One region of the Streptomyces sp. NBC_00466 genome, then DNA from elsewhere that is predicted to be linked to it. Evidence: riboswitches for the same ligand, from Rfam matches in the RefSeq annotation. Region 1 holds a riboswitch; each other region holds the start of a gene.
The links. Region 1 has a riboswitch for cyclic di-AMP ahead of OG210_RS15450 (M23 family metallopeptidase). Riboswitches for the same ligand answer to the same signal wherever they lie in the genome.
Positions count from the first base shown of each region.

Region 2: it holds a riboswitch for cyclic di-AMP, as region 1 does, so the genes downstream of both, OG210_RS19225 (transglycosylase family protein) here and OG210_RS15450 (M23 family metallopeptidase) in region 1, are expected to answer to the same signal.
Region 3: it holds a riboswitch for cyclic di-AMP, as region 1 does, so the genes downstream of both, OG210_RS29430 (C40 family peptidase) here and OG210_RS15450 (M23 family metallopeptidase) in region 1, are expected to answer to the same signal.

Region 1 covers NZ_CP107896.1:3,477,594-3,483,033, reverse strand. Annotated here, with positions in the region: gene OG210_RS15460 (PrsW family intramembrane metalloprotease) at 1-1,015, shown strand, start outside; gene OG210_RS15455 (aldo/keto reductase) at 1,082-2,026, opposite strand; gene OG210_RS15450 (M23 family metallopeptidase) at 2,272-3,333, opposite strand; cyclic di-AMP (ydaO/yuaA leader) riboswitch at 3,345-3,485, opposite strand; gene OG210_RS15445 (PP2C family protein-serine/threonine phosphatase) at 3,710-4,858, opposite strand; tRNA gene OG210_RS15440 (tRNA-Met) at 5,036-5,109, opposite strand; tRNA gene OG210_RS15435 (tRNA-Lys) at 5,258-5,330, opposite strand.
Region 2 covers NZ_CP107896.1:4,282,918-4,288,357, reverse strand. Annotated here, with positions in the region: gene OG210_RS19235 (septum formation initiator family protein) at 1-441, opposite strand, end outside; gene eno (phosphopyruvate hydratase) at 613-1,902, opposite strand; gene OG210_RS19225 (transglycosylase family protein) at 2,189-2,899, opposite strand; cyclic di-AMP (ydaO/yuaA leader) riboswitch at 2,903-3,089, opposite strand; gene OG210_RS19220 (transglycosylase family protein) at 3,347-4,390, opposite strand; gene OG210_RS19215 (cytochrome P450) at 4,527-5,440, opposite strand, start outside.
Region 3 covers NZ_CP107896.1:6,551,736-6,557,175, forward strand. Annotated here, with positions in the region: gene OG210_RS29415 (DUF397 domain-containing protein) at 47-274, opposite strand; gene OG210_RS29420 (helix-turn-helix transcriptional regulator) at 284-1,141, opposite strand; gene OG210_RS29425 (ATP-binding protein) at 1,375-1,806, shown strand; gene OG210_RS29430 (C40 family peptidase) at 1,838-2,311, opposite strand; cyclic di-AMP (ydaO/yuaA leader) riboswitch at 2,315-2,532, opposite strand; gene OG210_RS29435 (alpha/beta hydrolase) at 3,237-4,814, shown strand; gene OG210_RS29440 (NAD-dependent epimerase/dehydratase family protein) at 4,840-5,440, opposite strand, start outside.

The sequences.
Region 1 (5,440 bases):
GAGAGTGGTGGCGCCGATCGTCGAGGAGAGCGCGAAGGCCACGGCGATCCTGCTGATCTTCCTCTTCCGCAGACGCCACTTCACCGGGATCGTGGACGGTGTGGTCTTCGCGGGCTTTACCGCGACCGGCTTCGCCTTCACCGAGAACATCCTGTATCTCGGCAGCGCCTTCGGCGAGGACAAGTCGCTGGGGTTCTCGGGCGTTCCGTCCGTGACGGCGGCGACCTTCTTCGTCCGGGTCGTCCTCTCGCCCTTCGCCCACCCGCTGTTCACCGTGCTGACCGGCATCGGCTTCGGCATCGCGGCGCTGGCCGCCGAGCACCAGCGGCTGCGCCGGACCGCACCGCCGCTGCTCGGCCTCCTCTGCGCCATGGGCATGCACGCCCTGTGGAACAGCTCGTCGGCCTTCGGCACCTACGGCTTCTATCTGGTCTACGGCGCTTTCATGCTCCCGCTCTTCGGGACGATCACCTGGCTGGCGATCTGGACCCGCCAGCGGGAGCTGCGCACGATATCGGCCGAGCTGCCCGCGTACGCGGCGGCGGGCTGGCTGGCCCCGGCGGAGCCGCTCGCGCTCTCGTCGATGCGGGCGCGCGCCATGGCGCGCAGCTTCGCGGCACGTACGTTCGGCGGAGGGTTCGGCGCGACCAGCCCGTACCTGGGCCCCCACCCGGCCCCGCACGGCCCGGGCCCGTACCCCTCCGATCCGTACGGCCGGAGCCCGTACCACCGGCCGCCCGCACACGCCGACGCGAAGTCACGGGCCAGGGCCGCGTCCCGCGCGGTCTCCGAGTACGAGGCCTTCGCGACGACCCTCGCCTTTCTGCGGCACCGGGCCCACCGGGGCGTGCCCGCCCCGGACTTCGAGGCGCGCGAGCAGGAACTGCTGCACCACCTCTGGCAGCGCAAGGAGATCGCAGGACCCGCGCTGCTCTACGCGGCGGAGGCGACCGGGCGGGTACGGGTGCCACCACCGCATCTGCACTACGGCGGCTACAACCCGTACCAGCACTGACCCCGGCGGCACCACGGGCCGGATCCGGTTCCCGCCCCGATCCGGATTCCGCCCGGATCCGGTTCCTCAGGCGGAGGCCGTGGTCAGGTCCGCCACCTCGGCGTCGGTGAGCGTCAGCTCGGCCACGGCGGTCAGCGCGGGCAGCTGCCCGACCGTACGCGCCGAAGCGATCGGCGCGACGACGGTCGGCTGGGCCGCCAGCCACGCCAGGGCGACGGTCGCGACCTCGGCCCCGTGCGCCGCGGCGACCCTGTCGAGTGCGGCCAGGACCTTCGGCCCCCGCTCGGTCTCCAGGTGCTGCGCCGCACCGCCGGCCCGCACGCTGTCGACGTCCACACCGGGCCGGTACTTGCCGGTGAGGAATCCGGAGGCCAGCGCGTAGTACGGCACGGCCGCCAGACCGTGCCGGTCCGCCACGTCCTGGAGACCGCCCTCGTAGGTGTCGCGGGAGACCAGGTTGTAGTGCGGCTGGAGAGCGACGTACCGGGCGAGCCCCTCGGCCTCGGAGAACGCCATGGAGGCGTCGAGCCGTTCGGCGCTCACATTGGACGCGGCGATGGCGCGCACCTTGCCGGCCTTCACCAGATCGTCGAGAGCGGTGATGATCTCCTCGACGGGGACGGACTCGTCGTCGAGGTGCGTGTAGTAGAGGTCGATGTAGTCGGTGCGCAGCCTGCGCAGCGACTCGTCGGCGGCGGCCTTGATGTTCCCGGCCGAGAGCCCCCGGTACTGGGGGTGCATACCGACCTTCGTGGCGACCACCACGTCGGCGCGGTTGCCCCGCGCGGCCAGCCAGTTACCGATGACGGTCTCGGACTCGCCGCCCTTGTTTCCGGGCACCCACGCCGAGTACGTGTCCGCGGTGTCGATGAAGTTGCCGCCGACGGCGGTGTAGGCGTCGAGCACCTCGAAGGACTGGTCTTCGTCGGCGCTCCACCCGAAGACGTTGCCACCGAGGGAGAGCGGGAAGACCTTGAGGCCGGAAGAGCCGAGTGCGCGCAGAGAAGTCATATGCCGGTCAACCCCGCGGCGGCCCGGCACTATTCCGCTGTTTCAGCCGGGCCGGCCGTACGCGCGGGACGGACCGGGCGTACGCATGGGACGGACCCGGGTACATGCCCGCATACAGCGAACCGGCAGCCCTGACGTCGGGGGATGTGCCGTCAGGACTGCCGGGGTGCGGGGACGCCGTACATCAGCGGTACGCGCGGGGGCTGGAAGCCCGTGCGGGAGTTCAGCCGGTCACCCGCTGGGGGTTACGGGTTGAGGCCCTTGCCCTGGAGCCAGGTCATCGGGTCGATCGGGTCGCCGCCGCCCGGGCGGACCTCCAGGTGCACATGCGGTCCTGTGACGTTGCCGGTGGCTCCGACCCGGCCGATGACCTCGCCGGTGCTGACCTTCTGGCCGGCGCTGACCCCCAGCGACGACTGGTGGCAGAACCACAGCTCCGTACCGTCGTCGAGCGTGATGACCGTGCGGTAGCCGTACGCCCCGGCCCAGCCGGCCGACTTGACCGTCCCGCTGTGCACGGCCTTGATCGGGGTACCGGTCGGGGCGGCGAAGTCGAGGCCGGTGTGGTGGCCCGAAGACCACATCGAACCGCCGTCGTTGAACCGCGAGGTGAGGGTGTACGAGGAGACGGGGAGCGAGTAACTGGCCGCCAGCTTGGCGAGCCGCTCCTTCTCCGCCTTGGCCTTGGCCTCCGCCTCGGCCTTCTTCTTGGCCGCCTTCTCCTTGGCAGCCGCCTCGTCCTGCTTCTTCGCGGCCTCCGCCGACGCCTTCTCCGCAGCTGCCTTCTCGGCTGCCGCCTTGGCCTCGTCCTCGACCGCGCCCTGCTGCTGCTCGGCCTGCTGGAGAATCCGGGCACGGAGGGCTTCGCCCGCGTCCGCGCCGCTCTTGCCGTTGGCCGCAGCGGTGGTGAGCGCCGCGTCGGCGGCGCCCGTCTCCGTACCGCCGTGGTGCGACGAGCCGCCGCCGATGTCGGAGATCAGCGTCCCCACGCCGGGCAGCGACTCGGCGTCCGGCAGCTTGTCCTTGACGGACTGCGGAAGGTCGGGGAGGGAGATCGCGACCGGCGGCTTGCTCTGAGCGCTGGCCATGCCGCCCGCGCCGACGGCTGCGATCACGCCGACGCCGAGGACCGTCGAACTGCGGGCGAGTCCGCCGCGCTGCTTGGCGACACGGTGTTTACCACGGACCGAACGGAGGGAATCCTCAGTGGGGTTCCACTCGTCGAACGTGCCGTCCTCACCGCCGAAACCTGGAGCATCGTCGTTCGGGAAGTAAAGCGTTTCGGGGGCAGGGTTGTTGGACGCCACGGAGGCGCACTCCTTTCCTTCCTTACCGCCTACCGGGTTAGCTGACGGGTTCGGAGCAGGAAGGTCTCCTACGGGCAGCCCTTACGGAGAAGCCCGATTCACCCCAATTGGTGGTTCCCCGGTTCCCTTGCGGGATTCGGCGCGTGCGCGCGGTGCCGCCTCTTCGACGACTGGGACAACCGCGCTGCGTTATCGAACGTTAATAGACGCGAGGGCCGGATTCCAAGCTGTTCCGACTGATCGTTAACGGCTTTGGCCTGCACTTAACGGGGCATAGAGGGGCGCATTCGGGCGACTTGATCACTCTTCAGGAGTCGCCGCGAAACATCGAGTTCCTGATGGTGCGTCAAATGTTATGCGGAGGGGTGTCCTTCGACTACGCATCGTGTTGTTCCCGGTGGACGATCCCCACCGTCCTCCTCCGGTCCGGCTGCCCCAGGCCCGGACGGCCCACCGCGAGCAGCGCCATGTCGTCCGTGGAGCGCCCGCCCGTGTGCAGCCGCACGTCATCGGTCACCGCCGTCAGCAGTTCCTCGGGCCCCGGGAAGATCCGGCCGCGCAGCCGCTCCTGCGGCTCGTAGAAGTCCCCCTGCGCGTTCCGCGCCTCGGACAGGCCGTCGGTGTAGAGCAGCAGCGTGGCCCCCGGCGGGAACTCCGTCTCGTCCGCCCGGTCCGGCCAGGCCGCCAGATCGGCCAGCCCCAGCGGCAGAGCGGGGTCGGTCGGCCTGAGGACGTGGATGCCCCCGTCCGCGTACAGCAGCAGCGGCTCGGGGTGGCCCCGGTTGAGCAGCCGGATCCGGCCCTGGTCGCCGCGCGGGATCTCGGCGAGCGCCGCAGTGGTGAACCCCTCGAAGGCGTCAAGTCCCTCCCGCCGCACGCCTTCACGGGTCAGCGCACGTTCCAGCCGCTGTGCGACCTGCTCGATCGTCGCTTCCTGCTCGGCGGCCTCCCGGAAGGCCCCGATCACCACGGCCACCGCCTCGACGGCGCCGAGCCCCTTGCCCCGCACGTCACCCACCACCAGCCGGACCCCGTACGGGGTGTCCTGCACGGCGAAGAGATCGCCGCCGATGAAGGTGCCGGCCTGCGCCGCCTCGTACCGCGCCGCGATGTGCAGCCCGGCGATCCGCTCGGAAGGCACCGGCAGCACCGCACGCTGTGCGGTCTCCGCCACCACACGCGCCGACGCGAGCTCCTCGCCGCTGACCCGGATGACGCGGTTGATGACGAGCGCGACGACGGACAGCGTGACGACGGTGATCAGCTCCGTGACCGCCGAGGCCTTGGCCGAGGTGTCGTCGTAGCCATGCAGCCCCACGAGAGCCAGCACCGCGGTGATCCCCGTGATCAGCGTGGCCCGGTACGAGAAGAGCGGGGCGGCGATCACCGGCGCGGCGACGAAGAACGGGGCAGCCGTGAACGCGGCCGGCGTCAGCTGGTCGAAGACCACCCCGCCCACGATCAGCACGGCAGGCAGCGCCCGGACGAACCGACGCGCCCAGCCCGAGTCCTCTCGCTGCCCCACCAGTACCCTCCTGCCCGGTCCACAAAGCGGCGGACGGTACCGCGCCCCACCAGGCTGGCCGCACCCACGCCGGTGTGCGATTCGGCATCGACCAAGTGGGGGAAGGGAGAAACGGGCAGCAGCGCTGAGAAACGACTGAAGGCCCAGCACGTGATGTGCTGGGCCTTCGATCTTGAGTAGCGGGGACAGGATTTGAACCTGCGACCTCTGGGTTATGAGCCCAGCGAGCTACCGAGCTGCTCCACCCCGCGTCGGTAAACACAACTCTACGCCATGCGCGGGGGTGGTTCTGACCATTACCGCGCGTTCGGCCGCACGGAGTTGATCCCGGTGGCGCCGCACACGCGAACAGGCCCCTGCCCTGCGCATTCACGCGCAGGGCAGGGGCCTGTCGAGCGGTAGACCGTGTGGGACTCGAACCCACAACCAATGGATTAAAAGTCCACTGCTCTGCCAATTGAGCTAACGGTCCGTGCTGACGCACCCCCCGAGCATAGCGGGAGCGTGCCCAGCAGCCGATCGGGTATCCCCCGCCGGGCACGTCGGACTCCGCCGTCGGCCGGTGCGGGCCGTCGGCGGAGT
Region 2 (5,440 bases), 810 kb from region 1:
GTCCCACAGGTTCGAGTACCACGGCCGGTCGGCCGCGCCCTTGCCGCCGGAGCGCTGGGTACGGGCGTCGGGGTCGATCATGGTGTAGTTGGTCTCCCCCGGCCGCACGTAGTGCAGTTGCTCACGGGCCAGCCGCTCCACGTACGCGTTGTCCTGGAGGCGGGCCTTCTCGTCCCGCAGCTCCTCGACCCGCGCTCTCGCGTCGCTGACCTGGCGCCGCTGGTCGGCGATGTCGCCGCGCTGCGACACGTACTGCCGCATCGGATACGCGAGCGCCACCACCAGGGTGCAGAGCACCATCAGCAGTATCGCGGCCCGGCCGGTGAGCCGGGGCCTGCGCGCCTGGCGCCTGGACTGGGAGCGGTAGACACGGGCCGCGGTCTGCTCACCGAGCACCTTGAGTCTGGTCGCGGTGGAGAACCGGTCCCGGTTCCCTGCCATGCCGCCTCCCCGTTACACACGCACGTCCGTCCCCGGACACGGTACGGGACCGGGGACGGGGACGGCTGCGCGTGGCTGCGCCTTTGCTGCTGATTCAGCTCTTTATTCAGTTCTTCGGCCGTGTCAGCTGTTCTTCGTTCGATTCAGCTGCTCTCCGGCTGCGTCACTGTGTCAGCTGGAGCGGAAGCGCGGGAACGCCGAACGGCCCGCGTAGACCGCCGCGTCGTCGAGGATCTCCTCGATGCGCAGCAGCTGGTTGTACTTGGCGACGCGGTCCGAGCGGGCCGGGGCGCCGGTCTTGATCTGGCCGCAGTTCACGGCGACCGCGAGGTCGGCGATGGTGACGTCCTCGGTCTCGCCGGAACGGTGCGACATCATGCACTTGAAGCCGTTGCGCTGCGCGAGCTCGACGGCGTCCAGGGTCTCGGTCAGCGAACCGATCTGGTTGACCTTGACAAGCAGGGCGTTGGCGGAGCCCTCCTCGATACCGCGGGCCAGCCGCTCCGGGTTGGTGACGAAGAGGTCGTCGCCGACGATCTGGACCTTGGCGCCCAGCTTGTCGGTGATGACCTTCCAGCCGTCCCAGTCGTCCTCGTACAGCGGGTCCTCGATGGAGACGAGCGGGTACGCGGAGACGAGCTCCTCGTAGTACTCGGTCATCTCGGCGGCCGAGCGGGACTTGCCCTCGAACTCGTACTTGCCGTCCTTGTAGAACTCGGAGGCGGCGACGTCGAGCGCGAGCGCGATGTCCTTGCCCGGCGCGTAACCGGCTTCCTTGATGGCCTCGAGGATGAGGTCGAGGGCGGCGCGGTTCGACTCCAGGTTCGGCGCGAAGCCGCCCTCGTCGCCGAGACCGGTCGACAGGCCCTTGGTCTTCAGGACCTTCTTGAGGGTGTGGTAGACCTCGGCGCCCCAGCGCAGCGCTTCCGAGAAGGACTCGGCGCCGATCGGCGCGATCATGAACTCCTGGATGTCGACGTTGGAGTCGGCGTGCGACCCGCCGTTCAGGATGTTCATCATCGGAACGGGCAGCAGGTGCGCGTTCGGGCCGCCCAGGTAGCGGAAGAGCGGGAGGTCGGAAGCCTCGGACGCGGCGTGCGCCACGGCGAGCGAGACGCCGAGGATGGCGTTGGCGCCGAGCGAGCCCTTGTTCTCCGTCGCGTCCAGGTCGAACATCGCCTGGTCGATCAGGCGCTGCTCGGTGGCGTCGTAGCCGACGAGCTCCGGCCCGATCTGCTCGATGACGGCGAGGACTGCCTTCTCGACACCCTTGCCCTGGTAACGGTTGGGGTCACCGTCGCGGAGCTCGATGGCCTCGAACGCACCGGTGGAGGCGCCGGACGGGACGGCGGCACGGCCCGTGCTGCCGTCGTCGAGGCCGACCTCGACCTCGACCGTGGGGTTGCCTCGGGAGTCCAGGATTTCCCGGGCTACGACGACGTCGATGGACGGCACTAGCATCTCCTTCTGGGATGTGACGCTATGGGCGCAGGGTCTCTGTGGCCTTGCGGCATGAGCCTAACCGGCTCGGAGCCATCAGCCGGCAGGGCGCCCGGACCCTGGGACGAAAAAGGGCCCAAAAGCTTGTATGACGGTGTGAAAGTCACCAAATTTACCAGATGGTGACCACGCCACCCTCCCCGGACGGGCCGCGGGACGAACCAGGACGCGGCTCCGGCGGAGAGACCCCCGGCCCGGCGCGTACGGGGGAGTCGCGCCGGGCCGGGGGTGCTGGGGAGAGCTGATATCAGCTCAGGTGGAGCTGCTGACCGGGGAAGATCAGGTTGGCGTCCTTCACGATGTCCTTGTTCAGGTCGTAGACCTTCTTCCAGCCACCGGAGACGTGCTCGGCCTTGGCGATCTTGGCGAGGGTGTCGCCGGCCTTGACCTTGTACTCGCCGTCGCCCTTCTGGACCGTGGTGGGCGCGGCGTGGCGGGGAGCGGCGTGCTTCGGGGCGGCCGGCGCACTGGTGCGGGCCTCACTGCGCGAAGCGGACTGCTGGTCGCTGTGGCTGCTCTGCTGGCCGGCGCTCGACGAGGAGGAGCCGCTGTTCGAACCGGTGGAGACGTCCGGGCTCGGACCGCCGCTGGTCAGGTTGCCGGCACCGGCGCAGGACCAGGCGCCCGGTCCCTGCATGGCGAGAAGCTTCTCGGCGGTGGCGATCTGCTGGCCCTTGGTGGCGAGGTCGGCACGCGGGGCGTACTGCGTACCGCCGGCGGCGGCCCAGCTGGAGTTGTTGAACTGGAGGCCGCCGTAGTAGCCGTTGCCCGTGTTGGTGGACCAGTTACCACCGGACTCGCACTGCGCGACGGCGTCCCAGGTGGAGACCGAAGCGGCGGAGGCCGAGGTCGCCCCGATCAGCGGAACGGCCACAGCGGCACCGGCAACACCGGCGAGCGTGGCGACGCGAACGGCCTTCGAGGGGCGACGGTGCTTGGACTTGCTGGAAAACAGCATGACGGATCTCCTCACCGACGCCTACGAGGTGAGCTGTCGGGTTCGGGCCAATGAGTTGCCCGGCTGCGCGACCTAGCGCACAGCTTCACCCCAAGCCGGTCCCGGTTCGTGCCGTTCTCTGACTCTGAACGGACGGCCGGCCCCGGCGCTTACCTGGGTCCCCCGCTCCTGCCTGCGGCGCTTCTTAGCGTCAACTGCTTCCCTTCGACCGATGGCAGGATTCGGCGTGGCGATCGAAGAGGCCCGCGGTGCGAGCGGTCTGACCGTAATCACAGGACCCCCCGATATTCAAAGATGAACATCGGGGGAGAAATCCCTGGTTTACGACCCCGCGTTACCCGTTTCTGCAGGTGAGGGACGGCGTACGCCGGGCGGACAGTCCGGACATTCAGCAGGGCCGACGAGAGTCATGTCTCACTCGAACAGAAGCGGACATACAATCCCGAACTACCCCTGGTTTCGGTCGAGATCAAGGCTCTGGCCAGGAACGATGAAGTCCGGATCGCCTCCGACGGTCCGATGGTTCGCCGCGTAGAGCGCGGGCCATCCGCCGGGCAGATCGTGCGCCTCCGCGATGGACCAGAGGTTGTCACCCGCGCGGACGGTGTAGCTGCCGTCCGTACGGGCGTCATCCCGGGACGTCTCCCCGCCGCGTGAAGCGTGCCGGCCGGTCTCGTCATGGCTCGCACCGGAGTCGCCCGCGGCCTCGCCGCCCCGGTGCCTGCCGACCCCCGAGTGCGCCGAGCCGGAAGGGGCGGGAGACGCGGAGTCCGACGGGCCGGGCGTGACGGATGTACTGGAGCCCGAAGTATCCGAAGAACCCGAATGGCCCGAATTGCTGGAAGAGTCCGATGCATCCGATGAAGGGTCAGATGCCGGAGATGACGGTGATGATGGGGTCGGCGATCCGGAAGGGGAACCCGACGGAGGGCCCGAGGGGGAATCGGACGGGCTCGGACTCGCCTGCTTCGACGGCGTCCGCGTGGACGGCGTCCCCTTCGAACCGTCCGCACCCGTGTCCGCGCCCGACGGGTGCTTGGTGGACGCGGACGGCTTCGTGGGGCTGGGGCTCGCGGTGTCCGGGGAGCCCGGGTCCACCGTGGCCGTGTCCGCGTCGTCCTTCGTCAGCCCGGCGATGGCCGCACAACTGGCCCAGGGGGTCGCACCCTCGGCCGCGTACACCTTCTGGGCGACGGCTATCTGCTGGGAGCGGCTGGCCAGGTCGGGGCGGGCCGCGTACTGCCCGCCGCCGTACTTGTCCCAGGTCGCCTGCGAGAACTGGAGGCCGCCGTAGTGCCCGTTGTTGAGGTCGGTGCTCCAGATGCCGCCGCTCTCACACAGCGCCACCCGGTCCCAGGTCGTGGCGTCAGCCGCGTGGGCGCCGGTCGACGCCAGCAGCGGAAGGGCGATGGCCGAGCCCGTAACTCCTGCCGCTACGACAAGAGCTGGGGCCTGACGGGGGCGGCGGTGCCGACCGTTCCCGGTGCGCATGCGGTGGCCTTCCGTGTGACGGATGAGTCGAGGGGTGAACGTAGCCGCACTCGAACACCAGTCACAAGTCGATGCAGTGGAGATCACATGAAAGTCACGTTCTTGACACCCCGTCAGTCATGCACCGGTCAGGCCGTCAGTTCGGCGGCGTACCGAACTCCACCGGAAGCGTGCGCAATCCCCGCATGATGAGCCCGCCACGCCAGCGCAAATCGCCAGGTTCTGCCGCAAGTCGCAGGTCCGGCAGACGGCGCAGCAGTGTGGCGAGCGCGGTCTGCGCCTCCAGCCGGGCGAGGGGCGCGCCGAGGCAGTAGTGGATGCCGTGCCCGTACCCCAGATGCTGGTTGTCGGTGCGTGAGAGGTCGAGTGTGTCGGGCTCGGCGAAGCGCTCGGGATCGCGGTCGGCGGCGGCCAGCACGACCAGTACGGGATCGCCCTCCGCGATGGACTGCCCGCCCAGGGTCAGCGCCTCGGTGGCGAACCGCCAGGTCGCCAGCTCCACCGGCCCGTCGTACCGCAGGAGTTCCTCCACACCGGTGGCGAGGAGGCCGGTCTCGCCCGCCGCCAGTGACGCCTCCAGGCGCGCCCGCTGGTCCGGATTGCGGAGCAGCGCGTACATACCGTTGCCGATGAGGTTGACCGTCGTCTCGAACCCGGCGAAGAGCAGGATGAACGCCATCGCCGCCGCTTCGTTCTCGGTCAGGTGCTCGCCGTCGTCGCTCGCCCTGATGAGCCCGGAGATGAGGTCGTCGCCGGGGTTCTCCCGCTTTCGGTGGATGAGTTCGGCGAGGTAGTTCCGCATCTTCTTGACCGACCGCGCGACCCCGCCGCGCGGCCCGCCGCCGTGACGGATCATCATGCCCGCCCAGTCGCGGAAGTCGTCCTGGTCCTCACGGGGGACGCCGAGCAGGTCGCAGATGGCGTAGATGGGGAGCGGAAAGGCGAAGTCATGGATGAGGTCGGCCTGGCCCCCGGCCTGCCCCCGGGCCTGTCCCCCGGCCTCCGCCCGGGTCCCTCCCCGGGGTTCTTCCCGGGGCTCTCCCTCGGGCT
Region 3 (5,440 bases), 3.1 Mb from region 1:
GCCTGTTAACCGCTGCCCGTTACCCGCTGCCCGCTCGATTCGCCGGTCAACGGCTCCCCGCGTCGGGCACCGAGGCCAGGAAGCAGCTCCAGGCGCCCGCTCCGAAGAGCAGCGCCGGGTGGTTCACGCGCTTGGAGTCACGGACGGCCAGCAGACCGCCGTCGAGTAACGCGGCCTCGACGCAGTTGTTCATCCCGGTGCTGCGGCTGCTGCGCCGCCACCGCGCGCCGTACAGAGAAGTACTGGAAGGGACGTTCGCAGGACGTGCGGACATGGTGCCTCCCTAGACGCCGTCACCGATCACGGCGATGAGATCCAACGATTGCTGCTGCGGAAGGGCGCGCGCCTGGATCCTGCGGAACGCGGCGCTGTACGCCTTGAGTTCTTCTTTCCGTTCCAGATAACGACTACTCATCAAATGGTCAAGAACGACCACATCCAGATCAATGATGTTCGAAAAAGAGAAGATAGTGAAAGATCCGGTGAGTCCGAGGTGCCCTCCGGCGGCGAACGGCATGACCTGCAACCGCACATGAGGCAGCCGGGCGACCTCCTGTACATGCCGTAACTGCTCCGCCATCACCCCGCGCCCACCGATCCGCCGGTGCAGGGCCGCCTCATCGACGACCGCGCTCAGCTCCAGCGGCGGATCCGCGTCCAGCACCCGCTGCCGGGCCAGCCGCACATCGACCAGTGAGTCCACGGTCCGGGCCGGCAGCCCGTCGAGCGAGGCCCGGGTGACCGCCTTCGCGTAGCCGGGCGTCTGCAGCAGACCGGGCATCACCGACGTCTCGAAGGTGTGCGCCGTGCACGCCTGGGACTCCAGCCTGATGAAGTCCCGGTACTGGGCGGGCAGCAGACGCCGGTAGCTGTGCCACCAGCCGGCGCTCTCGTCGGCCCCCGCGCCGCACAGCGCCTCCAGGAGTTCGCGCTGCGCCGTGTCCCGCACACCGTACGCATGGAGCAACAGGGCTACGTCGGACGGCTTCACACCACTGCGCCCGGTCTCGATCCTGCTCACCTTCGACTGATGCCAGCCGGCGAGCCGGGCCGCTGCCGCGCTGGTCAGACCTGCCAGGACACGCAGTCTGCGCAGCTCGGCACCGAGTTTGACGCGGCGCACCTCGGGGCTGCTCCGCACCGCGTTCTCCCTCCGGTCGGCCGTTTCTGCAAACGTGCCATCCCGGCCGTCAAATACGGTCTTCCGTCGCAGAGTTCATCACTTTGAGCGACAGATATATGCACATCTTTGTGGATGGCCCGTGCTGCGGTCACTATGAGTGTCACGCTCGCACGAAGCGCCACCTGAGGCCGTCTCGAAGTGCATCCGTCACGAGATCCGCGCCGGCAGCGGTGGGAAAGGGACAGGCCGTCATGGCAGACCACCAGGAAGCTTCAGTCACCCTGCCGAGCGAGCCGGCTTCGGTACCGGCCGCCCGGACGTTCGTGGCCCGTGTGCTCACCGGATGGGGGCTGCCTCCCGACGCGGAGCTGGCGGACACCATCCGGCTGATCGTCTCGGAGCTCGCGACCAACGCGGTGCAGCACACCTTCGGCACGTCCCCCACTTTCACGGTGCAGGCCGTCCTGGACCGGGACGAGCGGCTGTGCGTCGGCGTCACCGACAGCCATCCGCGCTGGCCGCAGCGGCTGCCCGCGGCGGTGCAGCAGGACAACGGCCGGGGCATGGTCATCATCCGCTGGCTGGCGGCCGAGAACGGCGGGCGGCTGTCGGTCACCCCGACGCGGGACGGCGGCAAGACCGTCTGGATCGCCCTGCCCTGGACCGCCGCGGTCCAGGGCTGAACGAACCCGCGGCCGACGACTCCCGGCGGCTTCAGCCCACCCGGCCGTACCAGACGCTGTGGGTCCAGATCCTCTCCAGCCTGACCACGGCGCCGGTCTTGGGGGCGTGCCAGATCTTCCCGTGCCCCGCGTAGATGCCGACGTGGTAGACGCTCCGGCCGTAGTGGAAGAACACCAGGTCGCCCCGGTGCCGGGCCCAGGCCGGGATATGGCTTACGCGGTTGTACTGCGCCTGGGCGGTGCGGGGCAGCTGTTTGCCCACCTGTTTGTACGAGTAGAGCGTCAGGCCCGAGCAGTCGAACCGGGATGGCCCTGTCGCCCCCCACTGATAGGGCGAACCCCTTTTGGAGGCCGCGATCTGCACGGCCTGGGAGGCGTGCGCGGCGGCCTGTGCCTCCGCGGTCGCGCCCGGTGCCAGCGAGGTCCCCGCGACAGCGGCGAGGGCGAGGGCCGAAGCTGTTCCGGCCCGGGTGAGAAGAGACGGGACATGAATCTGCGCAGTCATGCGCAACCCTTCGCAAACCGCCTGTGAAGGATGACCTGTCGGGTTCGGGCCGGCGAAGTTGCCCGGCCGCCCGGCAGGATGACCGACTGATCAAGTCGGCCGTCCCACCAGGCGGCTTCACCCCGAGGAGCGACGTCGCTGTCGCCCCGGACTGCCTGGGTCCTCCACTCCTGCCGATCCACTCGTGTCGACCAGACATCCGGGAGCGGCGGCAGGACTCGGCGTCCGCCCGGACCGCCCCGCCGTGGTGGCGGGGGCTTGTCGTCTCCCGGATCTTCACCCATGGCACGGTGGATTCCCGGCGTACGCGCCGATTTGTGATGCTTCGGGGTCACTGGCCTGTTCGAGTGGATGCCACCGGAACCGGACCAGGGGATTCTGTCGGCGCACGGCCCTCACCTGGGGCGCAGCAGGGGTCCCGGGCGGAGTGCCGGTCCGAAGTGCAACTCGGTGCGGCCACTGGATCTCCGCGTGTCTACGCCTTCCGGGGGGCGCCCATCGGTGTACCGGCAACCGCCCGAAAGCCGGATCCGCGCCGGTTTTCCCCCTGTGGGGATCTCTGTGCGGATGCCGCGCGAAGGTGTCATGGCCCGGATGCCGGTGATGTCGGCACGTCCGCACCAGGGTTGACGCACCGTCGGCCTCGTCGTGCGCCCTGAGGGGGCTGGGTCACCCGTAATCGGCAACGCGGGGCGGAGTGGCCCGAGTTCACCGGCGTCCGGCCAACTTGACCGCCCCCGTCCCCCCGTTGGGCGCGAGGGGATCCGCGCGCGTTGCACCGCTCACCGGGACCGGTCTCTCCGCATTTCGGGTTGGCAAAGAACGCCCATGCGGCCTGTTGTCAGGGACCGTTCACAAGAAAGGATCCCCGGTACGTACTGGAGAGCGCCGGACGAACGGCGCTTCGCACAGGGGGAGGTACCACGTGAGACGCACCGCAGTGCTCGGCTCGGCCGGCGCTCTGGCCGCGGCGACTCTCATAGCCGGCGCCATGGCAGCGCCGTCGGCCACCGCCGACGGCCGCGGCCACGCCGGCCCGGAGGCGCACGGTGTGGCCGTCGCCGCCGCTCGGGCGGCGACGGCCGGGATCGACTGGCAGGACTGTCCTGCGGACTGGGCGCTCGCGAAGCCCATCCAGTGCGGCTGGGTGACCGTGCCGGTCGACTACGCACACCCGGATGGCCGGACGATCAAGCTCGCGGTGGACCGGGCTCTGAGCACCGGCACCGCGTCGCAGCGGCAGGGCTCCCTCGTCTACAACCCCGGTGGCCCCGGCGCTTCGGGTATGCGCTTCCCCGCCAGGTCCACCACCGGGAGCGCGCTCTGGGTCAACACCGCCAAGGCGTACGACTTCGTGGGCTTCGACCCGCGCGGCGTGGGCCACTCGGCGCCGGTCTCCTGCATGGACCCGCAGAAGTACGTCAGCGCCCCCAAGGCCGATCCGGTCCCGGACAGTGCGGCCGACAAGCAGGTCCAGCGCAAGCTCGCAGCGCAGTACGCGGACGGCTGCGAGCAGCGCAGCGGTGCGATGCTGCCGTATCTGACCACGCCGAACACGGCGCGCGACCTCGACGTCATCAGGGCGGCGCTCGGCGAGAAGAAGCTCAACTACCTGGGAGTCTCCTACGGCACCTATCTCGGCGCCGTGTACGGAACGCTCTTCCCGGGCCATGTCCGCCGGATGATCGTGGACAGTGTGGTCGACCCGAAGCAGTCGAACATCTGGTACGAGGCCAACCTCAACCAGGACGTCGCCTTCCAGGGCCGCTGGAACGACTGGCAGAACTGGGTCGCCGCCAACGACGCCGCCTTCCACATCGGGAAGACGGCAGCCGCCGTCGAACAGCAGTGGGTGAAGCTGCGCGCCACAGCGAAGAAGCATCCGATCGGCGGGGTCGTGGGCCCCGCCGAACTGCTCGGGTTCTTCCAGAACGCGCCGTACTACGACTCCTCCTGGGTACCGGTCGCCAAGGCCTGGAGCCAGTACCTCGCCGGTGATCCGAAGCCGCTGATCGATGCCGCAGGGCCCGATATGGCGGACACCGCGGGCAACATCTCCGCGGAGAACGGCACAGCCGTCTACACGTCGGTCGAGTGCGCCGACGCCAAGTGGCCGACCGACTGGCGGACATGGGACCGGGACAACACCCGGCTCAACAAGGACAACCCGTTCCTCACCTGGTCCAACGCCTGGATGAACCTGCCGTGCGCCACCTGGCCCGCGAAGCAGCAGACCCCGGTGAACGTCCACACGGGCAAGGGGCTCCCGCCCGTACTGATCGTGCAGTCGACCCGTGACGCGGCCACGCCGTTCCAGGGCGCCGTCGACCTGCACCAGCGCTTCAAGGGCTCCCGCCTCATCATCGAGAAGGGCGCCGGATCGCACGGGGTGACCGGTCTGGTCAACCCGTGCATCAACACCCGGGTGGACAGTTATCTGCTCACCGGCAGCACCGACCGCCACGATGTGACGTGCACCCCGCACGCCACACCGACGCCGTAACAGCCCACGCTGGGGGACCGCTTGGTCAGCGGTTCCCCAGCCAGGCGTCCTCCGCCACGTAGTCGAAGAGATCGAGATGCGGGTCGTAGGTCTTCGCCATCGCGGGGAAGGCCTCGCGCCAGTCCCTGTCCCGGAGCCGGCCGGTGATCCACTCCACGGTCGCGGGCAGCGAATCGGCGTACCCGGTCACCGGGCGGTAGCCCAGCTCCCGCTCGGCGGCCGACATGTCGTACACCACGGGGTGGTCGACGCCCCATGGGGTCATGCCCCGTTCGGAGCGCCCCTCGACCAGCACCAACCGGCTCTGTACGCCCAGGATTTCGTCGATGGCCGTACTGATTTCGGCGACCGTCGGCGCCTCGGGGTCCCCGCCGTTCAGCACCCGCGCCCCCGGGCGCAGCGCGGCCAGCCGGATCATCTCGGCGAGGTTGGAGACATGCACCGGTTGGAAGCGGCTCCGCCCGCCGTGGGCCAGGATCCGCACCGGGCGGCCGTCGAGCGCGCGCTTGACGAAGTACAGCTCACGCGGTGACCGGCCGTGCGGACCGTGGATCGCGCCGGCGCGCACCAGCGTCACGGGCAGGGCCTCGGCTGCCGCCAGCAGCTCCCGCTCCAGCGCCACCTTG